DNA from 4 places in the Streptomyces sp. NPDC050564 genome. Region 2 is predicted to be linked to each of the others. Evidence: riboswitches for the same ligand, from Rfam matches in the RefSeq annotation. Region 2 holds a riboswitch; each other region holds the start of a gene.
What was found. A riboswitch is a leader RNA that binds a small molecule or an ion and turns the genes downstream of it on or off. The one in region 2 is predicted to bind cyclic di-AMP.

Region 1 (7,341 bases), on a different contig from region 2:
TGCTCGAAACCGCTCAGCGTCGGAGGACGACGATCACGACCGCCGTGCTCCGGGTCGGCCTACCGTGCCGGGCGGAACGGCTGCAGGAATCGGATCCCGTCCTCGATGCTGCCGTCCATCAGTTCCAGCAGTTGGGGCACCAGGTCCTGCACGCGGGGTGCCTGCAGGTGGCCTTCGAGGGCCTCGCGGCTCTCCCAGCGCTCGAAGATGACGAACGCGCCCGGTTGTCCCGCGACCTGGTGAGCCTCGTAGTCGATGTTGCCCGCGTCGTAGCGTGATGCGGTGACGGCGGCTGTCATGAACGCCTTCATCGCGGCTTCCTTCCCGGATTTGGCCCGGGCTTCCCACAGCACGGTGACGTAGTGGTTCGACGTGGTGGTCATGCTTGCTCCTCCTGACTCCGAACAGCATCGTTGTGCGCCGTTCACGACTCGACACTGAGCCCAGGGGAGCGTCGGCGGGAGCTACGGGGCTTCGTGGTACAGCGCGTACCACCCAGCGTTGCGGGGTGTGCGGGAGGATGGTGTGCATGGATCAACTCGGTGCCGCGCTGCGGGCGTGGCGGGACCGGCTGGATCCCGTGACGGTGGGCTTCGCACACGGGTCACCCCGTCGGGTCCCCGGTCTGCGACGCGCGGAGCTGGCGACGCTGGCCGGCATCTCGGTCGAGTACGTGGTCCGGCTGGAGCAGGGACGGGTGGCGACACCCTCGGCGCAGGTCTGCTCGGCCCTGGCTCGCGCCCTGCACCTGTCCGACGACGAGCATGCTCACCTTTTGCGCATGGCTGGTCACGCAGCGGATCCGAGCCGGGTTCCGCGAATGATCCCAGGGAGCCTGTACCGGATCGTGGACCAGCTCGCCGGCAACCCGTTGGCGATCTACGACGCCACCTGGCAGTTGCTGCACTGGAATCCGCTGTTCGCGGCCACGTTCGGCGATCCCACGGTCCGCGGTGTGGGAGATCGCAACGTCCTGGTCTGGCAGTTCCTGGGTGAGCTGCCCCGGGTCCGGCAGACGGCGGCCGAGCGGGCGGCGTTCGAGGAGTCCCTCGTCGCCGACCTGCGCGCGACGACGAGCCGGTACCCCGACGATCCCGACCTCGCGGCGTTGGTATCGAGGCTGAACCTCAGCCCACGGTTCTGCGAGTTGTGGAGCCGCCGAGCGGTGGGCGGTCACCAGAGTGCGCACAAACTCGTCCAGCACCCGGATGTCGGAGACATCGCCATGAACTCCGACATCCTCAACACCCAGGACACGAACCTCCGCCTCGTGGTGTACACGCCTCAGCCAGGCACCGACGCCCGCAGCAAACTCGAATTCCTTGCGGCCATTGGGGTCCAGAGGATGTCTCCTCAGAAATGAAGGCCCGCGTTCCGCCTCGTCCGGTGGACCAGGCTGCTGGGTGGTACGCGCGGTACCAGGAAGTCCCGTAGCTCCCGCCAACCCTCCCGGGGACCCAGCATGGAGTGCGTGAACAGCGCACGACCGTGCTGTTCGGACCAGGAGGAGCCAGCATGACCACCACATTCATCACCGGGGCCAACAAGTCCCTCGGTTTTGAAACCGCTCGTCGCCTCGTCGAGGCGGGGCACACCGTCCTCCTCGGTGCCCGCCACCGTGAGCGCGGTCGGGCCGCGGCCGAGTCGCTCGGCGCCCGGTTCGTTCAGATCGACGTGACCGACGACGCCTCGGTCCAGGCCGCGGCCGCGGATGTCGCCGCGCATGAGGGAACGATCGACGTCCTGGTCAACAACGCCGGCGTCCTTGGCAAGGTCGGCCCCGTCGAGGAGTACACCGCGGCCGACGTGAGCGCCGTGCTCGACGTGAACGTCGTCGGGATCGTGCGCGTCACGCACGCCTTCCTCCCGCTGCTGCGCAAGTCGCGGAACCCCGTCATCGTCAACGTGTCCAGCGGGATGGGCTCCTTCAGCATGACCCAGGACCCGGCGCGGATCGAGTCGCGGTATGCCCTGCCCCTCTACTGCGCCTCGAAGGCCGCGGTCACGATGCTCACGACGCAGTACGCCAAGGAACTGAAGGACGTGAAGGTCAACGCCGCAGACCCCGGGCAGACCGCGACCGACTTCACCGGCGGCCTCGGACACAGCGTCGCCGACGGCGCAGAGTCCATCGTGACCCTCGCGACGATCGGCCCGGACGGGCCGACGGGACAGTTCATCGACCGATCCGGGAACCTCCCGTGGTGAACCTGCCCTGAGCTCAGGGTCGGTCGACCCGCCGCCCTGCGCGTACCTCATGCTCGTAATCTCTACGCTCAGTGATCACGAAGGACGGCCGTGCCCGCGCTGCCAGCTTGCCTGCTCGAACCCCTGTGGGACCAGTTCGCCGCGCTCCTCCCCGTCCGGGAGGAGTTCGTCGTCGGCCACCCGCTGGGCTGTCACCGCCGCCGGATCCCCGACCGAACCGTCTTCGAGCACGTCGTGCTCGCGCTGGTCCATGGTTCCGGCTACGAGCGGATCTCCACACCCGGATGCTCGGACCGCACCATCCGCCGACGCCTCAAAGAGTGGTCCCGGCAGGGGATTTCCAAAGCGCTGCACGCTCTCGCCCTGGACGCCTACGACCGGATGATCGGCCTCGACCTTGGCGAGATCTCGGTGGACGGCTGCATCACCAAGGCCCCGTCCGGCGGGGAGAAGGCCGGCCGCTCGCCGGTCGACCGGGGCAAGCAGGGGCTGAAGCGCTCCGCCGCCTGCGACGCCCGCGGCGTCCCGCTGGGGATCGTCTCCGAGGGGGCCAATAGGCATGACTCGCCACTGCTCGGACTGACCCTGGACGCCGCGCAGGAGCAGGTCGGCATGCTGCCGGACACCGTGAACGTCAACCTCGACCGGGACTACGACAGCATCAAGTCCCGTGCGTTGATAGCCGAGTTGGGGTTCACTGCCGAGATCGCCCGCAAGGGTGTGCCCGCCCCGATCCAGGCCAGCAGGCGCTGGCCCGTCGAGCGCACGCATTCGTGGATGAACGGCTACGGCAAGCTTCGGCGCTGCACCGAGAGAAACGGCAGGGTCGTGGACTTCTACCTCTACCTCGCCGCTACCCTCGTCACACTTCGCATGCTGATCTGGCAGGCACGCAGCCGCTACCGCTGGGATGGCCGACCCATCAGCCGCCGCCTCAAGTGATCCATTTGCCGGTCGGTCTTAGTCGCGTCAGCTGCCGTGGGGGATGAACCGGCCGACTGCCTTCCACGCGGCCGGAACCCGACGGTGGCGGACGGCCGCGGAGGCTCCCGCGCGTGGCGAGAGAACCGCCTGAGGCTGCCAGTCGCAGAGCGTTGAGGGTCCCTCGGGAAGTAGGTCGCCTCCGGCCCTGTCGTGCTCCTTGAGAGCGACGCTGATCAGCGTGAGCAGGAGCGCCACATCGGCGTCGCAGTCCAGCAGCACGGTGATCCACGAAGAGCCGGGGTGCACCCGCACAGCGGTGCTGTGTTGCAGGTGCGGGAGCAGCCGATGGACGGCCGCATGCGTGAGATGCAGGTCCGCGGCGTCGTCGGAGTGGAAGTGGACGATGTCGTGCCCCGACGTCCCGAAGGCGCGCCCTGCGGCGCATCGGGGTGAGCCACTTATCAGGTTCGGCCATGACTCCAGTTGGGTCATGGCGCGATCGGCCACGGTCATGCGCACCATGGTCGCGCACTATTCACCCTGCCAACTACCCCTCTTCACCCTCAGCTTGGTCAGCCGGCTGTTCCGTGCCCCTCACGATCCCTGAGCGGCCCCGCGCACCGACGCCGCAGTGCTCACGCGGGCCGCGCCGCGCTGTGGATCGCCGAGGCTCCGGCGTAGAAGATCGACTCCTCGCGCACGTATGCCCCCGGGCTCGGCGCGTGGATCATCATGCTGTCGCCGATGTAGAGGCCGACGTGGCTGATGTCGCCGTAGAAGAAGATCAGGTCGCCGGGCCGGATGTCGGCGAGGGGGATGGCCGTACCGACGGTCGCCTGATCGCGCGCGGTGCGCGGGAGTGCGACCCCTGCGGTTCTCCAGGCGGCCTGGGTGAGGCCCGAGCAGTCGTACGAGCCCGGTCCGGACGCGCCCCAGACACATGGCCTGCCGATCTGTCCACGGGCGAAGGCGAGTACCTTCGCGGCTTTGCTGCCGTACCCGGTGTCCGAGGCGCTGTCCGCGCCGATGGGCACGACCGCGGCGATGGAGGTGGTGGTGCCGAGAGCGGCCGATTGCTGCGGCTGCCATTCCTCTTCGGGCCGGAGAGGAGTCGGTTGCTCGTAGGCACGCCAGGAGTCTTCCGCCGGCCGGGATTCGATCGCGGGGACGGCGGCTGTCAGCTGCGGGGTGTGCAGGGAGAGCAACTCGCGGGCCACCGCGAGCTTCTGCTGGATCTGCTCCTTGGAAGTCTTCAACGAGGCCGAGGGCCGACCCGGTTCCGCGGCGGGTGCCGGCAGGGCCTTGGCGACTTCCTGCCGTGTCCGCGGCGCGGCCGGCAGCGCCGCGACGGCGCCGGAGGTCAACTCCGCCACCGGACCCGCAGTCACTCCGGCGACAGGCCCGGCGGTCAACTCCGGGACGGGCCGGGCGGCCGACTCCAGCCCACGGCGGGCGAGTCCGTCCGCCGGACGTTCCACCGGACGTGTGGGCCGTGCCTCGGCCGGGCGCTTCGGCATCCTGTCGGCCGGCAGCCTCGCCGGGACGGTCGGCCCCAACTGCGCGCGCGCCACGTCGAACCATTGCCTGGTGACGTCGTCGAGGGCGGGATCGCTGGGCCTGCGCCGGCTGTCGAGCGCAGGGTTGAGGCTCCTGCGCGTTCCCGTGGACATCGCACGGGTGGCGTTGTAGTTTCCGGTGGCGGTCTCGGCCTGGTCGTAGAGGCTGCTGATCCGCTGCCGCACCTCTTCGCGGCTCGGTCCGTCCGCTGCGGGCGGCGTGGCGTCGGGAGCCATGGGGGACGCACTCCTTCCGTATTCCGCCTACCGAGTCGGCTGTCGGGTTCGGGCGGACGGTTCGCGGAAGGCATGCCCTACGGCCCTTGCCCTGCTGGGCAGTTGGGCCGATTCACCCCAAAGTCGGTCGGGTTCCCGGCCCCGGCTGCCACGGGGGCGCACCGGACTCGGCGGAGGCCGCGCGACCCGGCGGGGTTCGCCGGAGGCAGTCGTGCGGTCCGCCCGTCAACCTAGCCAATTTGTGTGCCTCGTGTGAAGGTTGAAGTGCGAAGTGTCCGATATGTATTTGTGACCTTCGCCGTACTGGCCGCCCCGGCCCGAGCGGTTGGTGTGACCCTGCCGGCGTGCTCGCATTCTCCGCCTTGTGTGTGTACACGATGGTCCGCCTGCCCCGAGCTCGTCGCCTGGCTCGGGGCGCCAACGACGCATGACAGTTCAGCTCGGCGTGCGACCGCGACTCTCGGCATGAGATGCGCGGTCACGTCATCGGCTGCATCGACGGCCCGGAGTGCTGCAGTCCTGGCAGCGGCCAGCTCTGGAACGGAGTCAGAACGGCCAGGATCAGGAACGCCACGCCCACCGCGGTGCTGAATGCCGGTCCGAGCCGCCACAGCTTCTCCATGAAGATGACGACCGCGAGTGCGGCCATCGCCGCGATGTTCATGGTGCCCAGCGGGATGAGGACGATCATGAGCCCCCAGCAGCAGCCCACGCAGTAGAGCCCATGGTGGGCCCCGACGTGCAGGTCACGGGCGCCCGGCCGGTAGCCGCCATGGTGCAGCCGATCGTGCCGCAGCCGTTCTGTCCCGCAGCACCTGGCCCACCTGCGAGGACGGGGGTGAACCGAGGGGATGACCCGCGTCAGCGAGCGGATGAACCACCGCTATGACCCGGCCTGTCGTGCGGCTGCGCGGTGACCGCACCCACCGGCGCCGCCGCCCCGAAGGCGTCCGCCGGCGAGGCGCCTGCCCGGCGCGACCACACGTCGGCCCCTTCGAAGCGACTCATAAGATGACCTTATGAGGTCATAGGCCCGGCCCGACTACTGACTTAGGTTTGCCTTAGCTTAGGCTTCCCGGCGAGTACGTCTGTCACCGCTCGAAGGGAACTGATCATGCCTCGCCCCCTGCGGGTAGCCATTGTCGGAGCCGGCCCCGCCGGGATCTACGCCGCCGACGCGTTGCTGAAATCCGCGGCGGCTGCCGAGCCAGGCGTGTCGATCGACCTCTTCGAGCGGATGCCGGCCCCGTTCGGACTGATCCGCTACGGCGTCGCTCCTGACCACCCCCGCATCAAGGGCATCGTCACGGCCCTGCACCAGGTGCTCGACAAGCCGCAGATCCGCCTCTTCGGCAATGTCGACTACCCGGGGGACATCAACCTGGACGACCTGCGCGCCTTCTACGACGCGGTGATCTTCTCCACGGGTGCGACGGCCGACCGGGCGCTCGACATACCCGGCATCGACCTCGACGGCTCGTACGGCGCGGCGGACTTCGTCTCCTGGTACGACGGGCACCCGGACGTGCCCCGGACCTGGCCGCTCGAGGCGGAGAAGGTCGCCGTCCTCGGCGTCGGCAACGTCGCGCTCGACGTGGCGCGCATCCTGGCCAAGACCGCGGACGAACTGCTGTCGACCGAGATCCCGCCGAACGTCTACGACGGCCTGAAGGCCAACAAGGCCCTGGAGGTCCATGTCTTCGGCCGCCGTGGCCCGGCGCAGGCGAAGTTCAGCCCGATGGAGCTGCGGGAGCTGGACCACTCCCCGAACATCGAGGTCATCGTCGACCCCGAGGACATCGACTACGACGACGGCTCGATCGCGACCCGGCGGGGCAACAAGCAGGCCGACATGGTCGCCAAGACCCTGGAGAACTGGGCCATCCGCGATGCCGGCGACCGCCCGCACAAGCTGTTCCTGCACCTCTTCGAGTCGCCGTCCGAGATCCTCGGGGAGGACGGCGAGGTCGTCGGTCTGCGCACCGAGCGCACCGCCCTCGACGGCACGGGCAACGTCAAGGGCACCGGCGAGTTCAAGGACTGGGATGTCACCGCGGTCTACCGTGCCGTGGGCTACCTGTCCGACGAACTGCCCAAGCTGCCCTGGGACGTCGAGTCCGGCACCGTCCCCGACCAGGGCGGCCGGGTGATCGAGGAGAACGGCGAGCACCTGCAGTCGACGTACGTCACCGGCTGGATCCGGCGCGGCCCCGTGGGGCTGATCGGCCACACCAAGGGTGACGCCAACGAGACGGTCGCCAGTCTGCTGGACGATCACGCGAACGGCCGTCTGCACACACCCGCTTCGCCCGTTCCCGAGGCCGTGGACGCGTTCCTCGGCGAGCGCGGCGTCCGCTTCACCACGTGGGAGGGCTGGCACCGGCTGGACGCCGCGGAGAAGGCCCTTGGCGAGCCG
Region 2 (7,341 bases):
GAAGATCGTCGGACGCAAGCGGAGCATCGTCACCGACACCCTCGGACTGCTGCTCGCAGTGCTGGTCACGGCCGCGAGCGTGCAGGACTCCGTCGCAGGAACCCATCTGGTCGACCAGGTGGCGGCCGCCCACCCCACGATCCGGAAAGTCTGGGTGGACGGCGGCTACCGCCAGCACCTCGTCGAGCACGCCGCCACCCTCGGGATCGACATGGAAATCGTCCAACGCACCCCCGGGACCAGGGGATTCACTCCGCTGCCCAAACGCTGGACCGTGGAGCGGACCTACGGATGGCTGATGTTCCACCGCCGCCTGGCCCGCGACTACGAGACCCTGCCCGCCCGCTCCGAAGCCATGATCCACCTCGCCATGACCGACCTGATGGCCCGCCGTCTCACCGGCGAAGCCACCATCTCCTGGCGTGACCCGACATCCCGGGATCAAACGTGTATTCCGGGATGAAACATCGGGAGAAAACGACCTCTGAGAGTCCCATGGGTCACACCACCCGAGTGGCCCCCGCGAACGGCATCTCGTCGATCGGAGCCAGCCGCACCGGAGCCGTCGGGTTCGGAGCGTGAATCATCATGCCGTTGCCCACGTAGATGCCCACATGGCTGATGCCCGAGTAGAAGAACACCAGGTCGCCGGGGAGGAGCTCGGAGCGTGCGACGCGCAGACCGGCGTTGATCTGCGCATAGGTCGTACGCGGCAGGGAGATGCCCGCGGAGCGGTACGCGGCCTGGGCGAGGCCGGAGCAGTCGAAGGCGTCGGGGCCCGTGGCCCCCCAGACGTAGGGGCTGCCGAGCTTCTGGTAGGCGTACGAGACGGCCGCCGCCGCACGGGAGTTGGGGGCGGCGACGGTGCCGGACGACGACACCGGGCCGAGGTCGCGGGCCGCGGAGCGCGAGGCGTGCAGGCCGACGCCGCCGGCCTCGCCGAGCTGCGCGCGCTGATCGGGGGCGAGCTGCGAGAGCAGCCGCCGTGCCGCGCCGAGTTTCCCGTTGATCGTCTTCTTGTGCCGCTTCAGCTCGGCCTGCCGCGACTTGAGAGAGGCCAGCTCGACGTGGGCGGCACCGCGCAACTGCTCGATCTCCCGCAGCTGTTTGCGTACGCGGCCCACGGCCGCCGCCTGCCGGCTGCCCGCCCGCTCGGCGAACGCGGCCCCGTCCAGGTACTGGTCGGGATCGTCGGAGAGCGCCAGCTGCAGAGCGGGGTCGAGGCCGCCGCTGCGATACTGCGCCGCTGCTATCGAACCCAGCGCGTCCCGCGCCGAGTTGAGCCGGTCCTCCTTGCGCGCCGCCTCGTCGCGCAGCGAATTGAGCCGCTCCTCCGCCTTGTCGGCCTTCTCCTTGGCGCCGTTGTACTTCTCGGTGGCGACCTCCGCCTCCTCGTACAACTTGTCGACCTTGGCCTTCACCTGCGCCGGAGACAGCTGCGGATCGGCGTGCCCGGTCCCGTCGAAGCCGGTCGCCGTCGCCGCGCCCGCGAGGGCGATCGTGGCGGCTGTGCGGGCCGTATTTCCACCGAGCGAGCGCTGACTGGGCTTGCGGTGCGCTGCCACGAGGGCCCACATCCTTCCGTACGACCGCGAGGGGAGCGCGGTCAAGCGGCGACACGTCCGGCGGCGGCCCACACAGGGGGAGCAGGCCGCCGCCGGACCTTCTCGGCGGTGGTGGCCGACGGCCGCCCCTGGCCCGGGCGGCGGTGGGGAGCCGGTCACCTGGTGGAGGACGTTAAACCTGGGAGTGAGGGGCCGGTAACGCCATGTACGGAACTGGCGGCACTGGATCGTCCAGTGACCGTATGTGACCGTGATCCCCGCCCTGCGCCGCCGACTTCACGCAGCGCGATGACCGATGCGGCGAATCCGGGACAACCGGGGGGCCCCGGTGCTATGGGTTACAAGGGGTGGCCCGGTGACAAGAGCGACTCGGGCGTCCGATTAGGCTCCGGCCTCATGGACGTACTCATCCATCTCTTCGTCGGCCTGCACATCATCGGCATCGCCTCGCTCCTCGGCGGCTTCCTCACCCAGATGAAGGCGATGGGCCGGGGCACCGCCCGCTTCGTCCCGGCGATGCTGCACGGCGCGCTGACCATGCTGGTCACGGGCGTCGTCCTGGTCGGCCTCAACCAGGCCGACGACCATCCGGTCAACAACATCAAGATCGGCGTGAAGCTGGCCCTGCTGATCGTGATCCTGGGGCTCGTCTATGTGAAGCGGGACGACGAGAAGGTGGACAAGGGCCTCTTCGGGCTCGTCGGCCTGCTGACCACCGCGAACATCTTCATCGCGGTGCTCTGGACCTGAGCGGGCCGGTCGGCCTGTCCGAACCGGTCGGACGGTGCGTTCCGGCCGTGATCATCACGTGGACCGCTCCCGCCGCGACGGCCAGCCACGCCGCCACCGAGATCCACAGCAGCACCTGCCCGGGCCCCTTGAGGCCGGTGACGCCGAGGGCGGTCGCGGCCGACAGAGACGCCACCGCCGTCATCCCCATCGGGAAGACGGTCGCCCAGCGGCGCACGTCGTAGCGGAGCCTCGGCCACCCCAGCTCCGCGACGGCGAGGACGCAGTAGGAGGCGAAGGCGAGCACGAGGAGCGCGACGGTCGCGGCGCGCAGGACTTCGCTGTCGTCGTCGTTCCACAGGTACGGGTTCACGTGGTGCGCGGCGATGAGCTTGGCCCCCGCCAGCGCCGAGATGGCGAGCGCGCCGCCCGCGACCCACTGGTCTCCGGCGCCCCGTACCACCTCCCGGACGTCGAAGTGCGCGAACGCCACTCCGTAGAGCACGATCCCCAGCCAGAACAGCACCAGCCCGGTGTGCGCGAGCCACACCGGGCCGACGGCCGCGGCGAGCGTGGCGCACAGCACCGAGAGTCCCTGCGTGGCCACACACACCAGGAACACCCCTCCCGGCATACGGCGCTTCCAGTGCCGTAGGACGACGAGGAGCAGCACCGGCCACAGCACGGCCGACAGCGCGAGCAGGGCCTCGGCCGGCCTCTGCCACCCCAGCACGGACAGCCGGGTCCCCAGCACGGTGGTCGCCGCGACGGCGGTGAGCCCGGGAGGCGTGCAAGCCTCCTCCAGCCACCCCGCGCGGTCCCACAGGAGGCGTACGCCGAAGTCCGCGGCGAGCGCGAGCCAGGCGGCGCACGCCAGGACCAGCGAGATACGGGACAGGAACTCGTAGCCGGTCAGATGCAGCCCGATCGAGACGATGCCGGTGGCCATGACGGCGGCACCGGCGGCGGGCGGCCGCTGCGCCCACCAGGCGCGGAGCTGGGAGATGGCTGGCATGCGCCTGATGCTAGGGATCTTCGGACGAGTTACCCGCGGGGCACGCGCGCGGCGGGCACGAAAACGCGGGGCACGCGCGACTGGAGCAGGACAAGCTCCACTCGCGCGCGCCCCGCACAAAGCGTTGCTCGCGGAACGGTCTACGCCGGGCGCACCACACTGTGGATGATCGAGGCCCCGGCGTAGTAGATCGACTCCTCGCGGACGTACGCCCCGGGCTTCGGTGCGTGGATCATCATTCCGTTGCCGATGTAGAGGCCTACGTGGCTGATGTCGTCGTAGAAGAAGACCAGGTCACCGGGTTGGGCGTCGGTGAGGGAGACCGTGGTGCCCGCGTTCACCTGGTCGGTGGTGACGCGCGGGAGCGAGACGCCGGCGGCCTTCCAGGCGGCCTGGGTGAGGCCCGAGCAGTCGTAGGAGTCCGGGCCTGTCGCGCCCCACACATACGGTTTGCCGATCTGCGCGCGGGCGAACGCGAGAGCCTTCGCCGCCTTCGTCGCGTACGAGGAGTCGGTGGTCGTCGAGCCGGACGAGCCGGTCGTGGTGCTCGACGAGGACTCCTGCTGGGCCGCCTTCTCCGCTGCGGCCTTCTCGGCCGCGGCCTGCTGCTGCGCCAGCTCGGCTGCTTTGCGGTCGGCCTCCTCCTTCTTCTTCTTCTCGATCGCCGCCAGCCGCGCCTTCTCCTCGGCGGTCAGCTTCGAGAGCAGTTCGCGGGCCGCGGTGAGTTTGTGCTGAACGTCGGCCTTGGACGTCTTGAGCGCGGTCTGCGAGCTGGTCAGCGTCTCCAGGCTCTTGGCGGCCTCCGTGCGCTTCTTGGTGGTGGCGGCCTGCTCGGTGATGTAGTCGTCGACGGCCGCCTTCTGGCGGGTGGTCAGACGGCTCATCAGCTGGGTCTGGTCGAAGTAGTCCTGCGGGTTGTCGGCAAGCAGGAGGGTCGCGGTGTCAGGGGCGGCGGCCCCGGTGCGGTACTGCGCCGCCGCGAACGAACCGAGCTCCTCACGCGCGGTGTTGAGCTTCTCGGTGCGCTTGGCGACGTCGTCGAGGAGGGTGTCGACCTGCTTGCGCTGCTTGGAGGTCTTCTCCTTGGCCGCGTTGTACTTGTCGGTGGCCGTCTCGGCCTGGTGATAGAGGTCGTTGACCTTCTTCTCGACCTCTTCGAGGCTCGGCTTCGGTTCGGCCGAGGGGGCGGCGTTCGCCGTCTGGGAGAGCAGGGCGACGGAGGTGAGAGCCGCCGTCGCGAGGGCGGGGGTCCGTATGCCTGCTACGCGCGTACCCGTAGGACGCCATTTGCGGTGCGACGCCAAGAGAGGCGACTCCTTCCGTCATCCGCCTACCGAGTTAGCTGTCGGGTTCGGGCGGGTGGATCCGGAAGGTTTGCCCTACGGTCCTTGCCCCACAAGGCAGTTGGACCGATTCACCCCAAGGTCGGTTGGGTCCCCGGCTCCGGCTGCCACGGGGGCGCACCGGATTGAGCGGAGGCCGCACGGCCCGGCGTCGTTCGCCGGTGGGTGTCGAGCGGCCTGCCCGGCACGGTAGCCAACGCGTGTGGCTCCTGTGAAGTTTGATGTGCGATATGCCCGATACATTTTCGTGACCTTGACCCTGGGCATCACTCCGCGCAGTTAATCCGGAAGGGTCTGTGGTGAGTTGTCCGGAGTGGCGACGCCCGTCTCGTTATCGGCTCCCGGTGGCGGTCACCGAGGTCTTCCGGGGCGGCGGCTCCGCATCCCCCCGACGGCCGCAAGACTCTCGCTGAGGCGCTGAGGCGCTGAGGCGTCGAGGCGTCGAGGCCGTGAGGCGCGGTGAGCAGCGACCTGGTGGCCGTCTCCCCTCAAGGTCTGTAAGCCCCGGCCCGATCGATCACCGAACGTGACGAGGCGATTTCGGAAGGTAGGAAGATCGTGGCGGCCGACACTGGAAGATCGTCGGCTCCCGAGCCGTGCCACTGGACCCACCCGACCGAGTTCTTGTCCGCGTCACGAGATCCGGTCGAGTTTTCAGGGTGGCGGCGGGGTGTCAGTGCGGCCGCCTAGACTCGGAGAGCGATGAGCAGCCTCTTTGATGACAGCTTCCTGGCGGACCTCAAGCCCTCCCGGGCCCACGAGGAAGAACCCCCGCCGCCGCCCGAGGACGATCACGTACCGGAGCCCGTTCCGGACGATCTGTTCGGCGGGAAGTTCGACGTGCCCCCGGACCGGGACGCGTACTACCGCGACGGCGCCCACCGGCCTGCCGTGGACTCCGCGGCACTACTGGACGGGCTGAACGAGAACCAGCGCGCGGCCGTGGTGCACTCCGGCTCCCCGCTGCTCATCGTGGCCGGCGCGGGCTCCGGCAAGACCCGCGTGCTCACGCACCGGATCGCGTATCTGCTGGCCGAGCGGAATGTCCACCCGGGCCAGATCCTCGCGATCACCTTCACCAACAAGGCCGCGGGCGAGATGAAGGAGCGCGTCGAGCACCTCGTCGGCCCGCGTGCGGGCGCGATGTGGGTGATGACCTTCCACAGTGCGTGTGTGCGGATTCTGCGCCGCGAGAGCAAGAAGCTCGGCTTCACCTCCTCCTTCTCGATCTACGACGCCGCCGACTCCAAGCGGCTGATGGCACTCGTCTGCCGTGATCTCGACCTCGACCCCAAGCGCTTCCCGCCGAAGTCGTTCAGCGCCAAGATCTCGAACCTGAAGAACGAGCTGATCGACGAGGAGGACTTCGCGGCCCAGGCCACCGACGGCTTCGAGAAGACCCTCGCTCAGGCGTATGCGATGTATCAGTCGCGGCTGCGCGAGGCCAACGCGCTCGACTTCGACGACCTGATCATGACGACGGTCAACCTGCTGCGCGCCTTCCCGGACGTCGCCGAGCACTACCGCCGCCGTTTCCGTCACGTCATGGTCGACGAGTACCAGGACACCAACCACGCGCAGTACGCGCTGGTGCGGGAGCTCGTCGGCCCGGCGCGCGGTGCCCGCGCCGAGGACGAGCCGCCCCGCGGGGACGACCTCGGCCCTGCCGAGCTGTGCGTCGTGGGTGACGCCGACCAGTCGATCTATGCCTTCCGCGGCGCGACCATCCGCAACATCCTCCAGTTCGAGGAGGACTACACGGACGCGACGACGATCCTGCTCGAGCAGAACTACCGCTCCACGCAGACGATCCTGTCCGCCGCCAACGCGGTCATCGAGCGCAATGAATCCCGCCGCCCCAAGAACCTGTGGACCAATGCGGGCGCGGGCTCGAACATCACGGGCTATGTCGCCGACACCGAGCACGACGAGGCGCAGTTCGTCGCCGACGAGATAGACCGTCTCACCGACGCGGGCGAGGCCAAGGCGGGCGACGTCGCGGTCTTCTACCGTACGAACGCCCAGTCCCGTGTCTTCGAAGAGGTCTTCATCCGCGTCGGCCTGCCCTACAAGGTCGTCGGCGGCGTCCGCTTCTACGAGCGCAAGGAGGTCCGGGACGTCCTGGCGTACCTCAGGGTGCTGTCCAACCCCGAGGACTCGGTCCCGCTGCGCCGCATCCTCAACGTCCCCAAGCGCGGCATCGGCGAGCGCGCGGAAGCGATGATCGACGCGCTCTCGCAGCGCGAGAAGATCAGCTTCCCGCAGGCGCTGCGTCGCGTCGACGAGGCGTACGGGATGGCGGCGCGCTCGACGAACGCGGTCAAGCGGTTCAACACGCTCATGGAAGACCTCCGGACGATCGTCGAGTCGGGCGCCGGCCCGGCCACGGTCCTCGAGGCGGTCCTCGAGCGCACCGGCTATCTGGCCGAGTTGCAGGCGTCCACCGACCCGCAGGACGAGACCCGTATCGAGAACCTCCAGGAACTCGCCGCCGTGGCCCTGGAGTTCGAGCAGGAGGCGGGTGAGGGCGAGGCCGCGGGCGGGCTCTCCGACTTCCTGGAGCGGGTCGCGCTCGTCGCGGACTCCGACCAGATCCCCGACGAGGAGGACGGCAACGGCGTCATCACGCTGATGACGCTGCACACCGCCAAGGGTCTCGAATTCCCCGTCGTCTTCCTGACCGGCATGG
Region 3 (7,341 bases), on a different contig from region 2:
GAGCTGGCCGACGGGGTGGAGGTCGTCAACTGGCTCGCGTCCCAGCCCTGGTGCACCGGCAAGGTCGGCATGTTCGGTATCTCCTGGGGCGGCTTCAACTCCCTCCGGATCGCGGCCCTCGCGCCCGAGCCGCTCAAGGCGATCGTCACGGTCTGCTCGACGGACGATCGCTATGACAACGACGTGCACTACATGGGAGGTTCCGTCCTCGCCGTCGACATGCACGCCTGGGCGGCCACCATGCTCGCCTTCGCCTCCCGCCCGCCCGACCCGGTGCACGTGGGCCAGGTGATGTGGCGCGACATGTGGGTGAAGCGCCTGCAGGCGGTGGACCCGCTCATCCACACCTGGCTGTCCCACCAGTCCCGGGACGCGTACTGGCGGCACGGCAGCGTCCGCGAGGACTATGGCGCGATCCGGGCGGCGGTCCTCGCGGTCGGCGGCTGGCACGACCCGTACCGCGACACGGTGCTGCGGCTGGTGGAACACCTTCCGCGGGATCGCGTACGCGGCCTGATCGGTCCCTGGTCGCACCAGTACCCCGACCGCGGCCTGCCGCCGGGCCCGGCGATCGGTTTCCTCCAGGAGACCCTGCGCTGGTGGGACCACTGGCTCCGGGACAAGGACACGGGCGCCCTGTCCACCCCCGTCCTCCGCTCGTACGTGATGGACGCGCACCTCCCGGCGACGGTGTACCCGGAGCTCCCCGGCCGCTGGGTGGGCGACCCGGCCTGGCCCTCCCCCTCCGTCACCCCCGTTTCGTACGCCCTCCAGGGCGACCCGGTGGTGATCCGCTCTCCCCAGCACACGGGGGCGGACGCGGGCCGCTTCTTCCCTCTCGGGAACGACGCGGACCTGCCCCCGGACCAACGGGAGGAGGACGCGAGATCCGCCTGCTTCGAATTCGAAGTACCGGAAGAGACCTGGGTTCTGGGCCGTCCGAGAGTCCGGCTGCGGCTGACGTCCTCGGTTCCCCGGGGTCAGGTGATCGCCCGCCTGTGTGATGTGGCCCCCCACGGAGCCTCGACACTCGTCACCCGGGGTGTACTGAACCTGTCAAAGCGTCACGGCCGTGACCAGGCGGTTCCCTGGAAACCGGGTGCTACGGAAGAGGTGGTTTTCGACCTGAACGGCATCGGCTACGCGTTCCCGCCGGGCCACCGCATCCGCCTCGCCGTCTCCTCCGCGTACTGGCCCTGGATCTGGCCGCAGCCGGGCTCGGAGGCCGGTTTCACCCTGGACCCGACGGGCAGCCTGCTGGAACTCCCGGTAAGGACACGGGAGTCGACGCCCTCCATCACGTTCGAGGAACCGGAGCAGTCCGAACCGCTCGGGGTCATCGTCCCGACGACGCTGGACGAACCCCGCCCGGAACGCCTGGTGGTCCGCGACGTGGCCGCCAGCGCCTGGCGCCTGGAGGTCGACCCACGCTACGGCGGCACCCGCGTCTACCCCGACGGCCTCGAATTCACCGAGAACGCGCTGGAGACATACACCATCAACGACTTCCACCCCCTCTCCGCTCGCGCCCGCTCGACGTGGTCGATCCGACTGCACCGCCCGGACCTGCCCTGGGACGCGCGTATCTCGACGACCTCCGAAATCACCTGCGACACCGAGGACTTCACCACCTCCAACGAGGTCATCTGCAAGGACGGCGACGAGGTGGTCTTCCACCGCACCTGGGAGAAGCGGATCCCCCGAACGGCGGGCTAGGTCCTGTCGTCGAACTCCCGCCTGCCCCGCGGCGCCCGCCCTCCGGGCGGACGACGGGAGTTCGACGACAGGATCTAGAAGGCCGGGGTGCCGTAGGGAACCCTGAGCCCATGGCGCAGACGCGGACCGAGGAATTCCTGATGGACCTCGACGAGGGCATGCTCGCCTACTTCCGCGAGATGGCCCACGAGATGGTCACGCGCTTCGGGATCTCACGGGCGGAAGCCGTCGCGAGGATCAACTGGGCATACCAGGGACGGGAGTTCGGGCCGTACCCCGACCTGATGTGCCACGAACTCCCCGAATACTGGGGCTACGGCCTCTACTTCAAGCCCAACGCGGGCCGCCTCCCCGACGACGACCGCGACACGGGCCTCTCCGTGTGGGAAGTGCGCCCGGCTCCTCCCCGGCATTCCCCGGCCTGGACACTCGATGCGTAATGTCCGAATTAAAAGCATTGCCGCTTTGATGGGCCTTGGTCGCGTGAATTGGGTCACGTCCGAGTTGCCCCGGCGTCGCACCCCATGACCTCGATTCCCCCTTCGCGAAAGGCAAGTTGAGGATCACATTCCGCCATAATCGGGCAATTCATCCCTCCCTTTTCCGAGGTTAAAGCGGACTGAGCCATGAATTCGGGTCTTGTTCCCGACATGTGCTCTCGCATACGTTCGCCCCGATCCGAGCGGATCGCCGAATCCTGCCGCCGCTCGGAAACCCACCCACCCACGCACGGCAGGAGCGGGGGACCCAGGTAAGCCGCCGGTCCGTACTTCGGAACGGCTAGGGGTGAAGCCGCGCCCAGCGCGCGGCCGGGCACCTCCCGCCCGAACCCGACAGCTCACCTCGCAGGCGCCGGAGAGGAATGTCGTCATGCCCGCACCAGGCAAGCACTGCCGCCGCAAGACCAGCAGCCCGTTCACCCGCGGCATGATCGCCGCCGGCGCGAGCGGAGCCGCGCTCGCCCTCCCCCTCGTGTGCGCGACCAGCGCGCACGCCGCCCAGCCGACGCAGGCGCCGCAGGTCACGAAGGCTGCCGCGGTCACGATCAACGACGTCCAGCTCGTCACCTACAAGGTGGTCGCGGGCGACACCCTGTCCAAGATCGCGCAGAAGTTCCCGCAGAGCGGCGGCTGGCAGAAGCTGTACGACGCCAACCGCGCGGTGATCGGTGCGAACCCGGCGGTCCTCCCCCCGGGCCTGACGCTGACGGTGGGCACGAAGACCGTGAAGCTGGGCTCGGCGCCCAAGGCGAGCACCACGTCCGCGACGCCGGCCGCCCCCGCCTCCACGAAGACATACGCCAACAATCTGGACGGCTGGATCAAGCAGTCGCTGGACATCATGGGCAAGGCGCACATTCCGGGCACCTACAACGGCATCCACCGCAACGTCATGCGCGAGTCCTCCGGCAACCCCCGAGCCATCAACAACTGGGACTCCAACGCCGCCGCCGGCATCCCGTCCAAGGGTCTCCTCCAGGTCATCGACCCGACCTTCAAGGCGTACCACGTCCCCGGCACCTCGATGGACCCCTACGACCCGGTCGCGAACATCACGGCCGCGTGCAACTACGCGGCGGCGAAGTACGGCTCGATCGACAACGTCAACGGCGCCTACTGAGACACGCTCTCGCGGGCCCTCCCCTGGGCCCCGAAGAGCCGCTCCAGCACCACCGCGATCCCATCCTCCTCGTTCGACAGGGTCACCTCGTCGGCCACCGCCTTCAGCTCCGGGTGGGCGTTGGCCATGGCGACGCCATGGGCGGCCCAGTCGAACATGGGGATGTCGTTGGGCATGTCGCCGAAGGCGAGGGTGGTGGCGGGGCTGAGACCGAGGTGGGCGGCGGCGAGGGCGAGCCCCGTCGCCTTGGTCACGCCGCATGGCTGGAGTTCGACGGTACCCGGCCCCGACATGGTGACCGTCGCCAGCGAACCGACCGCTCCCCGCGCCGCCGACGCCAACTCGTCGTCGGACAGCGAAGGGTGACGGAGCAAAACCTTGCTGATGGGCTCCGACCAGAGGTCGTCGCGGCGCGGCACCCGCACGGCCGGCAGCGTCGGATGCGGCATGACATACCCCGGCTCGATGAGCGTCAGGCCGTCCACACCGTCCTGGTCCACCGCCGCGTAGAGCAGCCCGACCTCCGCCTCGATCTTGCCGAGCGCGGTTTCCGCCAGTTCCCTGTCCAGGGTCACCGACCAGAGCAGACGGTGCGCCCCGGCGTCGTACAACTGCGCCCCCTGTCCGCACACCGCCAGTCCCTGGCCGCCGAGTTCGTCCAGGAGCGGTCGGACTCTCGGCGCCGGCCGTCCCGTCACCACCAGATGCTGGGCACCCTCGGCCGTGGCTCTCGCCAACGCGGCGCGCGACCGGTCGGAGAGTGTGTCGTCGCCGCGCAGCAGCGTTCCGTCCAGGTCAGTGGCGATGAGTGAATATGCAGTCGGAGCGGCCATGATCCGAAGAATACGGATCGAACGTCTCATCGGCCCGGCGCGAACCGGACGACGTCCGGTATCCCGTCAGCAACGCCGTTCACCGCACGGACGGTATGGGTGGTACGGGCCTTATCTGCCGTACTGACCGCGGGTGTTCCACTCCCGTCCACACCGACGCAGGCCACCGTGTCTACGTCCAACGACCGTTCCTGGATGCGGAGTTGGCCTGCCGCGAGCCGCGGGCGGGACGAGAGCCCCGAGCCGCACCGATGTGATGCGACGGTCAGGGGGCGCACCCATGGGCAAGGGCGCCCCCTGCCCCCGACTCACCCGTGCGCAGCCACCAAGTGCTTGGCCAGCCGCGGTGAAGCGAGCTCCGTCCCGCACACGAACCGCATCACCGGCCCGTACGAGGCCGCCGCCGGCAACCCCGTGAAGTACAACCCGGGCACGGACGACCGATACCCCGCGCCGAGTTTCGGCGTCCCCCGGCTGACCGCGAGCGCGGTACGGAGCTCGTGTCCGAGGAAGTCCATCGCGGCGATGTCGACGCGATAGCCGGTCGCGGCAATGACGTGGTCGGCCGGCAGCTCCTCGGTCCGGCCGCCGTGGGTCTGGACGGAGAGGACGGGGTGGCCACCGCGGGCGTCGGCGCGGACGATCCTGGACACCTCACGGACATCGACCTTGCCCTCGAAGCGGTCGCGCAGCCACCAGGCGCCGAGCGGACCGAGCACACGGCGGACCAGGTAGTGCCGGGCCTGCGCGGGCAGATAGCGGTAGGGCTGTGGGTAGTAGCTCAGCGCCCACAGGGACCAGGCGCGACCGAAGGGCGACTCGGGACGCAGCCTGGGCTGCTGCCACGGGGGTGCGCCGAAGTCGACGGCGCCCTTGCCGCGGGACACCACCCGTACCTGCGCTCCCGCCTCCGCCGCGAGCGCGGCCGTCTCCAGCGCGGACTGGCCGGCGCCGACGACGATGAGCTCCTTGCCCGAGAACCGGGTCAGGTCATGGTTCTGGGAGCTGTGGGAGACAGGGCCCGTGGGGGTGGGTCCGTCGGCCGCCGCTGCCGCGAGCTCGGCGGGAAGATGGGCGAGTCCGGACAGACCGGTGGCCACCACGACCGCCCGCGCCGTGAACAACTCCCCTGAATCCAGCTTGAGTTCGAAGCCGCCGGAGCCATTACGGCCGTCCTTGCGGTCGACCGAGACGACCCGCACCCGCTCCAGCTCGGGCACCAGCTTCTGCTGGAACCACTCCCCGTACGCGATGAACGTCTCGACCGGGATGATGTCCTCGTCCGTGACCAGCCGCCGTATCCCCGCCGCGTCGCAGTAGTCGACGAGCGTGTGCCCGCGCTGCGGGGCGTCGATGCTGGAGGCGACCGGGGTCGACTTGAGGAGCATCCCCTCGGGCATGTGATCGCGCCAGCTCACCATGGGCTCGCCGAAGACACGCACCGGGACACCGCGCGCCCGCAGATGGGCGGCGGTGGACAGGCCGAATGGCCCGGCACCGATGACTGCTACCGGATGAATCACGAAGTCCCCTCCCCAGGACGTACTACGTCTACTTCGCGGTGGAACTGTTGGTGCTGCCACGGCGGTTGGTCCGCCACAGCTGATACAGATGCTTCGCGCCCGGCCGCACGAAACGCGCGAGCATCGTGAAGAACGGCCGCAGGTCGTCACCCGCGAGCCACGCCAGCTCCGTACCGCTCGCGCGAGCCGGCGCGTGCGGTGTCGTATAGCCGCTGCGCCGGTAGGCGAGCAGGGCCGGCAGGTCGATGTTCTCCACGATGTAGCGGTGACCGGCCCGCTGTTCCCCCTCTGGAACGGTGCGCCCGGTCAGATCCAGATGCATGGCACGGACGACGTCGATCCCCGACTCGTTCTCGAAGAGCCGGAACTGCGCGCCCATCCGCGGGTTGAAGTCAAGCAGCTTGTACTGTCCGTCGCGCCTGTCGAAGCGCAGGTCGAGGTCGATGACGCCGCTGAAGCCGATCTGTTTGATGAAACGCGCGGCGAGGTCCGCGAGTTCCGGATTGTCGACGACGTACGCATTCGCCGTCATTCCCGCGTGCGGCGGCCAGGAGCGGACTTTCACGCCCGTGAACATCGCGAGCGGCGTCGAGTCCGCGTCGAAGTACGCGTGCACGATCCAGTCCTCGGCCTCCTCTCTCGGCAGGTACTCCTGGAGGATCACACCCGGTTGCGCGCCCCAGTCCCGGGCGAGTGTCAGCAGCCCCTCGCGGGTCGTGATCCGCGTCGTCCCGTTCACCGCAGGCCGACTGCGGCGCACGAACGCCTCGCGGTTCTTGGCGACGAGCGGGAAGCGGGCGCTCTCGGCGAACGCGAGGATCTCCTCGTACGACTGGGGAAAGGCCGCCTGCGGGCTGGGGATACCGTGTTCCGCGCACAGTTCGTGCAGCCCCTGCTTGCTGGCGAGGCGGCGCGGCAGCTTGGCGTCGACGCGCGGAAAGAGAAAACGGTCCCCCAACTCGTCCTGGTGCTCGGCGATCAGCACGGCGGCCTCTTCGTCCGTCGGGACGAGCACCGTCGGCCGCCCGATCCGCTGCCCGATCCGCAGTAACCCCTCGACGAGCCGCTCCGGTTCCTCCGTTCCGGTGGTCGGCCAGACGAAGGCACGCCGCAGATAGCGTGAGGCCGCAGCGGGCGTGTAACGGTCCTCGGTGATCGCATACATCGGTATGCCGAGCCGGCCCAGACTGCGGATGGCGCCCACTCCACCGTGGTGCAGCGGGTAGTCGCCGAACTTCACGATGAGGCCCGGAACCTCCCGGTCGGCGTCGACCGGCACACTGCTGGAGCTCCTGGCCACGGGTCCCCCCACGCGTCCCCCCTACGGACCGGACCCACCCCGTCCGTGTCCCCCAAAGGGACGCTAAGCCGGAATTGCCGCGTCCGACAAGACCAATTCGGACATTGCAAACTCTTTAGGCACTGCCACAGGGCACGGTCACTCCCCCGTAACGTGTGCCCCGACCACATGGAACACATGAATCACATGGCGAGTACAAATCCGAAAGTGAGGCAGCACCCGATGCCCCCCTTCGATGTCCCCGAGGGCGATCCCTTCGGCCCGCACAACCTTCCGTACGGCGTCTTCAGCCGGGTGGACTCGTCCGAGCGAACCGTCGGCGTCCGGCTCGGCGACCACGTGCTCGACG
Region 4 (7,341 bases), on a different contig from region 2:
CCTCGGCGCGCCACTGGTTCCTCAATCCCGACCACCAACGCACCATCGCCCGCGAGGAGGCCCGCAAGGGCGCGCCCGAACCGGTCGATCCATGACCTTGCACGCTTTTGGCGTGGCCGGGTCCCCGATACCCGATCGGAGTCCCGGCCACGTCCGGCTATGCTCGGGGTTGCATCGGCACGGGATCGATACGGGCCGGTGCGTGGACCCTTAGCTCAATTGGCAGAGCAGTGGACTTTTAATCCATTGGTTGTGGGTTCGAGTCCCACAGGGTCTACCGCGCACAGCGCCCCGCCCGGCTTCGGCCGGGCGGGGCGCTGTTGTCGTTGTTCAGGCGGTGAGCAGGGATTCCTCGCAGTCGCGCCAGGCGTGGTCGCTGAGGAGCGGGCGGAAGCCGGTGAAGAGGGTCAGCAGACCGGGGCCCCACTGGGTTCGCCAGTCCGGGTTCTCGTCCACGAGGTCGAGTTCGTTGGCGGCGGTGAGTTCGGCGAAGTCGCGGAGCTGTGGCGGGGCGGGGGCCCAGGTGCGGCCGGTGAAGCGGTCGCGGAAGGCGGGGGACGGGGACGCTAGGGTCGGATACGAGGCCGTCCGGTCGCAGCTCGCGTAGAAGTGGACCTGGGCCTCGGCCTCGGCGCCGATGACGGATCTGAGCTCGGCGCGGCGGTCGGCCGGGAGCAGGGCGGTGGCGAAGCCGTCGGTGCCGTAGAACGCGTGGCAGAGCCCGGCGAGTTGGAGCGCGGGCCGGGCCTCCCAGCGGGCCAGCCGGTCCCGCACCCGCACCAGGTGCGCCAGCAGTGTGCCCCCCGGATGGTCGATGTGCTCCGCACCGAGCTCGCGCAACAGGGCGATGGCCTCCGCCCCGGTCTGCGCCGCTGCCTCCTCCATGGGCCACTCCTCCTGACAGGACCTGTCGGCCCTCTCGGCAGATCCTCGGCAGGGACGACGGGACAGTCAATCGGTGGACCGGGAGCGTCAGCCCGCCGTGAGTTCCGGCAGCGGGAGGGTGTGCTGGGTCTGGAGGACCTTGGCGCGGAGGTAGCGGACGTTGTGGGCCGTGGTGAAGACGCCGGTCGGCACGCGGTGGGAGACCGTGATGCCGAGGTCGCGGAGCTGGTCGGCCTTGTCGGGGTTGTTGGAGAGCAGGTCCAGGGAGTCGATGCCGAGGGCCTGGAGCATCTGGGCGGCGGCCGTGTAGTCGCGGTCGTCCTCGGGCAGGCCCAGCGCGGCGTTGGCGGCGTAGGTGTCCAGGCCCTGGTCCTGGAGGGCGTACGCGTCGAGCTTGTTGTAGAGGCCGATGCCGCGGCCCTCCTGGCGCAGGTACAGCAGTACCCCGCCCCGCTCCGCGATCTGTTCCACCGCCTCGCGCAGCTGCGGGCCGCAGTCGCAGCGGGCCGAGCCGAAGACGTCACCGGTCAGGCACTCGGAGTGCAGTCGCACCAGCGGGTCGGCCCCGGGCGCGCCGAGGACGACGGCCAGGTGCTCCTTGTCGTCGGCGAGGCCGTGGAAGGTGACCAGCTCCGCGTCGACCGAGTAGCCGTCGCCGAAGCGCAGGGGGACCGTGACGCGGGTGCGCACGGTGGCGGTGGGGTAATCGCGCATGTTGTCTCTCCGGTCCGGTCCAGCGGGTTCGTGGACGGTGCTTCAGATTTGAAGCATGTTCCTGGAGGCAGACAGTACATGTGCTTTAAAGTTCAAGCAACGGACTTTACCCGCCCATCGCGTCCCTCACGATGGGGAGGAACGCCGCCGCCACGGCAGATCTTCCCCACCGACCCCGGAATTTTCGCCTTGGATCGCCCGCGCGATGCTCCCGCAGATCTCCTCCAACTGCCCCACCTGCTCGGGGGTCAGATGGTCGAAGACCGCCGACCGCACCGTCTCCACATGCCCCGGCGCCGCCCGTTCCAGGAGGGCCATGCCATCGTCCGTGAGGACCGCGACATGGCCTCGCTTGTCGGTGGGGCAGCCCTCGCGCCGTACCGCGCCGTCGCTCTCCAGTCGCGTCACCGCGTAGGTCAGCCGGCTGCGGGTGATCTTCAATATCTCGGCGAGCTCGGTCATCCGCAGCCGCCGGTCCGGCGCCTCGGACAGCATGGCCAGGACGGAGTAGTAGAGGTGGGGCATGCCCGCTTCCGCCTGGAGCCGGCGGTCGATCGCGTCCTCCAGGAGCGAGGAGGCGGAGACGTACGAGCGCCAGGCGCGCTGTTCGGCGGGGGAGAGCCAGCGGGTCGTCATGTCGCCAGTCTAGGTATTGTTTAAAAGTTGAACCACAGGCCTTGAGTCAACCGTACGAGTCATCCTGAGTCCGTGAACCGTACGAGCCATCGTGAGTCCGTGAACCGTACGGGCCACCGCGAGCCGGAGGGTGCGCCCCCATGCCCCACCCCTACGTCCTGTTGTCCGCCGCCGTCTCCCTCGACGGCTTCCTGGACGACACAGGCCCCGAGCGGCTGCTGCTCTCGGGCCCGGCCGACTTCGACCGGGTCGACGAGGTGCGGGCGTCCAGCGACGCGATCCTGGTCGGCGCGGGCACGATCCGCTCGGACAATCCCCGGCTCCTGGTCAACTCGGCCAGGCGCCGCGCGGCCCGGGTGGCCGCCGGCCGCCCCGAGTACCCGCTGAAGGTGACCGTCAGCGGGTCCGGCGACCTCGACCCGGCGGCCCAGTTCTGGCACACGGGTGGCGAGAAGATCGTCTACACGACGGACAAGGGCGCCGCGAGGGCGACCGACGCCCTGCGCGGACTCGACGACGGGCTCGGCGTCGACATCGTGTCGACCGGTCCCGAGCTCGATTGGCGTGTGCTCCTGGAACACCTTCATGACGTACGAGGTGTGCGGCGCCTCATGGTCGAAGGGGGCGGACGGGTCCACACCCAGCTGATGCGCGAGGAGCTCGCGGACGAACTGCAGCTCGCCGTCGCGCCGCTCTTCGTCGGGGAGCCGGACGCACCGCGGCTGTTCGGTCCCGGGGCGTATCCCCCCGGGCGGATGCGGCTGATGGAGACGCGGGCCGTCGGGGACGTCGTCCTCATCCGGTACGTCCCCACGGCGCCCGGCGTCGGGCGGCTCGCCGCCGCCGCGGACCGGCACTGGCTGACGCTCGCCTGCGAGCTTGCCGCGTTGTGCCCGCCCTCGGAGACCGCGTTCAGCGTGGGCGCGGTGGTGGTGGCCGCCGATGGGACCGAGCTGGCGCGCGGGTACTCCCGTGAGGGCGGCGACTCCGTGGTGCATGCCGAGGAGGCGGCGCTCGCCAAGATCGACCCCGCCGATCCGCGCCTCGGCTCGGCCACGGTCTACAGCAGTCTGGAGCCCTGCGCCCGGCGAGCCTCCCGGCCCGCCCCGTGTGCCCGGCTGATTCTCGACGCGGGGGTACGGCGGGTGGTCACCGCCTGGCGGGAGCCCGACACGTTCGTCGCCGGGGCCGACGGGAACGGACTCCTCGTGGCCGAGGGCGCCGACGTGGTCGTACTCCCGGAGTACGAGGAGCGGGCCAAGGAGCCCAACCGGCACCTTTTGTGAATCCTGCCGACACCTGCCGCTGGGGCCCGCACGGGGGCGCGTTTAAACGTGTGTGCTTCGGGTCCTACGGATGGCGTACACTGGTTTCAACGACGCGGGGTGGAGCAGCTCGGTAGCTCGCTGGGCTCATAACCCAGAGGTCGCAGGTTCAAATCCTGTCCCCGCTACTGAAGGCCAAGGGCCGGAACTCGGATTCACGAGTTCCGGCCCTTGGTGTGTGCCGGTCACCACGGCTCCGCACATCCCCCTCCTCTCCGCATCCCCCGGTCGGTCCACACGGGTCGCCCGCTGCCCCCGCTCCGGGAAACCTGGATGAGTGGGGCAGCAAACAGGCGAGCAGCGGGCCCAGGGCCCGTACGACCGGTCCGGTGGACGGCTGTCCGGCGACCCCATGCCCACCCCCGGCCTCGGGAGCACCCCGCGGCCCGGCCGCGGGGAACCCGGCCGGCACAGGATCTCGAAGGCGCGCGCCTTCGTCCGGGCGCTTCCCGCGCTGCTCATCGTCGTCGGGGCCTTCTACGACTACTTCATGCCGTCCGACTTCACCGCGGCCCCCCTCTTCACGGCCGCGCCGCTGGTGGCCGCGCCCCTCTACTCACTGCGCGGCACGGTGCTCACCGGCCTCGCGGCCATCACCGCGGTGTTCGCGATCCACATCAGGCTCGGCATCGTCCTGGACGTCGACTCCGTCACCGAAGTGGTGACGGTGGCGACGGCCGGCGTCCTGGCCGTCGTCATCAACATTCTCGTCCGCCGCAGCGACGCACGGCTCGCCACGGTCCGGGAGATCGCCGAGTCCGCCCAGCGCGCCGTGCTGCCGGAACCCGACGAGCGGATCGGCGGCCTCGAGATCGCGGCGCGCTACGAGGCCGCGCAGGCGGACGCGTTCATCGGCGGCGACCTGTACGCGGTGCAGGACTCCCCGCACGGCGTACGGCTGGTCGTGGGCGACGTGCGCGGCAAGGGCATGGGCGCGGTGGGCGCCGTCGCCGTCGTCATCGGGGCGTTCCGGGAGGCGGCCGAGCAGGAGGCGACGCTGGAGGCGGTCGCGCAGCGCCTGGAACGGGCGCTGGCGCGCGAGGGCACCCGGCGCGAGGGCCTCGACGCCTTCGAGGGGTTCACCACGGCCGTACTCGCGGAGATCCCGCACGGCGAGGACGTCGTACGGTTCGTCAACCGCGGCCATCCGCCGCCGCTGCTGCTGCATGCGGACGGCACGCTCGTCACACTCGACGCCGAGGATCCCGCGCTGCCGCTCGGCATGGGCGAGTTGGGCACCTGGCCCGACCGGGCGATGCAGGCCAAGTTCCCGCAGGGCGCGACGCTGCTCCTCCATACCGATGGCCTGTCCGAAGCCCGCGACCGGCGCGGGGGCTTCTACGATCCCGCCGCGCGCCTCGCGGGACGCGTCTTCCCCGGGCCGGACGCCCTGCTGGCCGCCCTCGCCGAGGAGGTCCGCCGGCACACGGGGGACGGCACGACGGACGACATGGCGTTGCTGGCCGTGCGGCGTTCTTGGGAGTCGCCTCCGCGGCTTCCCGACGAGTCGTCCGTACGGCGTTCTTGATCGTTGTCACGAGGGGTGATCGGACGGTGTCCCTCCGCATAACAACTGACGCACCGTCAACTGAATCGATGTTTATGGAGCGTGGTCAACTCGCCCGATTTAGGCCGGTGGTGACCCCAAAGTCCTGGCCAAAAGCGTTAACGATCAGTCCGAACAGCTTGGAATCCGGTACCCGGGTCTATTAACGTTCGATAACGCAGCGCGGTCGTCCCAGCCGTCACAAGAGGCGGCTCCGTGCGCACGCGCCGAATTCCGCAAGGGAACCGGGGAACCACCAACTTGGGGTGAATCGAGCGTCTTTCACGGTGGAGAAACCGTGGTGGACGCGCGTAGGAGACCTTCCTGCTCCGAACCCGTCAGCTAACCCGGTAGGCGAGAAGGAAGGAAAGGAGCACGCCCACGTGGCGTCCAACCGGCCTGCCCAGCAAACCTCGTTCGCGCCCGACGACACACAGCCCTTCGGCTACGCGTACGGCAACGACGAGGGTCCCTGGGAGGAGTGGAATCCCACTGAGGATTCCGTCCGTCCCGTCCGCGGCCGGCACCGCGTCAGCAAGCAGCGCGGCGGAGGACTCGCCCGCAGCTCCACGGTTCTCGGCGTAGGCGTCATCGCCGCCGTCGGCGCGGGCGGCATGGCCACCGCGGCGCCCGGCAAGTCGCCGGTGTCGATCTCGCTGCCCGACCTGTCGTCGGTCACCGAGTCCGCCAAGGCTCTGATATCCGACGGCGGCTCCAGCACGCCGAAGGGCTCCACCACCCCGCTCACCAGCGCCGGTCTGACCGGCGCCGACTCCGCGCAGGGCACCACCGACGCGGGCGAGGCACTGCGCGCCCGCATCATGCAGCAGGCCGAGTCGCAGCAGGACCAGGTCGACAGTGCGGCCAAGGACGCCGCCGAGACCGCCGCCGCGAAGCAGGCCGTCGCGCTCGCCGCCAAGCAGCAGGACGACGCCGAGGCCAAGGCCGCCGCCGCGAAGAAGCAGGCGGACGAGGCGGCCAAGAAGGCTGCCGAGGCCAAGCGTCTCGCCGAGCTCGCCAAGAGCTACTCGCTGCCCACCTCCTCGTACACGCTGACCGGCCGCTTCGGCGACGCCGGCTCCATGTGGTCCTCCGGTTACCACACCGGTCTCGACTTCGCCGCGCCCACCGGCACGCTGATCAAGGCGATCCACAGCGGCACCGTCACGGAGGCGGGCTGGGCCGGCGCCTACGGCTACCGCACGGTCCTCACCCTCGACGACGGTACGGAGCTGTGGTTCTGCCACCAGTCGTCGATCAGCGTCAACGTGGGCCAGAAGGTCGCCACGGGTGACGTGATCGGGCGCGTGGGCGCGACGGGCAACGTCACCGGGCCGCACCTGCACCTGGAGGTCCACCCCGACGGCGGCGACGCGATCGACCCGATGGCGTGGCTGCTCGGCAAGGGCCTCACCCCCTGACACGTACGTTCTCCTGATCCCCGGTGGTCCTGACGACAACCCCCCGACGTCAGGGCTGCCGGTCAGGCGTGTGCGCAGTCGTGCGGGGCGTGCGGGTAATCGGGCGGGTAATCGCGTGTGGAATACACCCATCCGGTACGGGTGTTGAAGTTGAGCATGACTTCTCTGCGCAAGCTTGGTTCCTCCGACCTCGAGGTCTTCCCGCTCTCCCTCGGCGGCAACGTGTTCGGCTGGACCGCCGACGAGGCCCAGTCCTTCGCCGTGCTCGACGCGTACGCGGCCGCCGGCGGCAACTTCCTCGACACGGCCGACTCGTACTCGGCGTGGATCGAGGGCAACAAGGGCGGCGAGTCCGAGACCATCATCGGCAAGTGGCTCAAGGCGCGCGGCAACCGTTCGGATGTCGTGGTCGCCACCAAAGTCAGCCAGCACCCCGAGTATCCGGGGCTGTCCGGCGCCAACATCAAGGCCGCGGCCGACGCGTCCCTGCGCCGCCTGGGCACCGACTGCATCGACCTCTACTACACGCACTTCGACAAGCCCGAGGTGCCGGTCGAGGAGATCATCGGCGCGCTCGACGAGCTGGTGAAGGCGGGCAAGGTGCGTCACATCGCCGCGTCCAACATCTCGCCCGAGCGGCTCCGGGAGTCCCTGGAGTTCTCCGACCGCGAGGGGCTCGCGCGGTACGTCGCCCTCCAGCCGCACTACAACCTCGTCTCGCGCGATACGTACGAGGGCGCGCTGCGCGACATCGCGTCCCGCTCCGGTCTGGCGGCCGTCCCGTACTTCGCCCTCGCCTCCGGATTCCTCACCG

Region 1: another riboswitch for cyclic di-AMP. It lies ahead of ACIBK0_RS34560 (NlpC/P60 family protein); the one in region 2 lies ahead of ACIBK0_RS08490 (NlpC/P60 family protein).
Region 3: another riboswitch for cyclic di-AMP. It lies ahead of ACIBK0_RS24770 (transglycosylase SLT domain-containing protein); the one in region 2 lies ahead of ACIBK0_RS08490 (NlpC/P60 family protein).
Region 4: another riboswitch for cyclic di-AMP. It lies ahead of ACIBK0_RS22590 (M23 family metallopeptidase); the one in region 2 lies ahead of ACIBK0_RS08490 (NlpC/P60 family protein).

What each region holds. Positions count from the first base shown of each region.
Region 1 covers NZ_JBITGS010000026.1:109,393-116,733, forward strand. The annotation lists gene ACIBK0_RS34535 (putative quinol monooxygenase) at 60-383, opposite strand; gene ACIBK0_RS34540 (helix-turn-helix transcriptional regulator) at 530-1,363, shown strand; gene ACIBK0_RS34545 (SDR family NAD(P)-dependent oxidoreductase) at 1,516-2,208, shown strand; gene ACIBK0_RS34550 (IS5 family transposase) at 2,299-3,150, shown strand; gene ACIBK0_RS34555 (luciferase family protein) at 3,178-3,645, opposite strand; gene ACIBK0_RS34560 (NlpC/P60 family protein) at 3,768-4,925, opposite strand; cyclic di-AMP (ydaO/yuaA leader) riboswitch at 4,934-5,094, opposite strand; partial or broken gene ACIBK0_RS34565 (DUF2182 domain-containing protein) at 5,404-5,721, opposite strand; gene ACIBK0_RS34570 (FAD-dependent oxidoreductase) at 6,040-7,341, shown strand, end outside.
Region 2 covers NZ_JBITGS010000004.1:177,217-184,557, reverse strand. The annotation lists gene ACIBK0_RS08510 (IS5 family transposase) at 1-463, shown strand, start outside; gene ACIBK0_RS08505 (NlpC/P60 family protein) at 501-1,565, opposite strand; gene ACIBK0_RS08500 (hypothetical protein) at 1,962-2,315, shown strand; gene ACIBK0_RS08495 (tellurite resistance/C4-dicarboxylate transporter family protein) at 2,293-3,309, opposite strand; gene ACIBK0_RS08490 (NlpC/P60 family protein) at 3,450-4,613, opposite strand; cyclic di-AMP (ydaO/yuaA leader) riboswitch at 4,621-4,794, opposite strand; gene pcrA (DNA helicase PcrA) at 5,355-7,341, shown strand, end outside.
Region 3 covers NZ_JBITGS010000015.1:214,053-221,393, reverse strand. The annotation lists gene ACIBK0_RS24780 (CocE/NonD family hydrolase) at 1-1,716, shown strand, start outside; gene ACIBK0_RS24775 (hypothetical protein) at 1,827-2,156, shown strand; cyclic di-AMP (ydaO/yuaA leader) riboswitch at 2,427-2,583, shown strand; gene ACIBK0_RS24770 (transglycosylase SLT domain-containing protein) at 2,587-3,336, shown strand; gene ACIBK0_RS24765 (HAD family hydrolase) at 3,330-4,169, opposite strand; gene ACIBK0_RS24760 (FAD-dependent oxidoreductase) at 4,478-5,692, opposite strand; gene ACIBK0_RS24755 (ATP-grasp domain-containing protein) at 5,721-6,992, opposite strand; gene fahA (fumarylacetoacetase) at 7,215-7,341, shown strand, end outside.
Region 4 covers NZ_JBITGS010000014.1:26,687-34,027, reverse strand. The annotation lists gene ACIBK0_RS22630 (amino acid permease) at 1-95, shown strand, start outside; tRNA gene ACIBK0_RS22625 (tRNA-Lys) at 205-277, shown strand; gene ACIBK0_RS22620 (DUF6817 domain-containing protein) at 331-885, opposite strand; gene ribA (GTP cyclohydrolase II) at 973-1,599, opposite strand; gene ACIBK0_RS22610 (MarR family winged helix-turn-helix transcriptional regulator) at 1,726-2,235, opposite strand; gene ACIBK0_RS22605 (dihydrofolate reductase family protein) at 2,376-3,521, shown strand; tRNA gene ACIBK0_RS22600 (tRNA-Met) at 3,615-3,688, shown strand; gene ACIBK0_RS22595 (PP2C family protein-serine/threonine phosphatase) at 3,913-5,088, shown strand; cyclic di-AMP (ydaO/yuaA leader) riboswitch at 5,322-5,478, shown strand; gene ACIBK0_RS22590 (M23 family metallopeptidase) at 5,490-6,527, shown strand; gene ACIBK0_RS22585 (aldo/keto reductase) at 6,684-7,341, shown strand, end outside.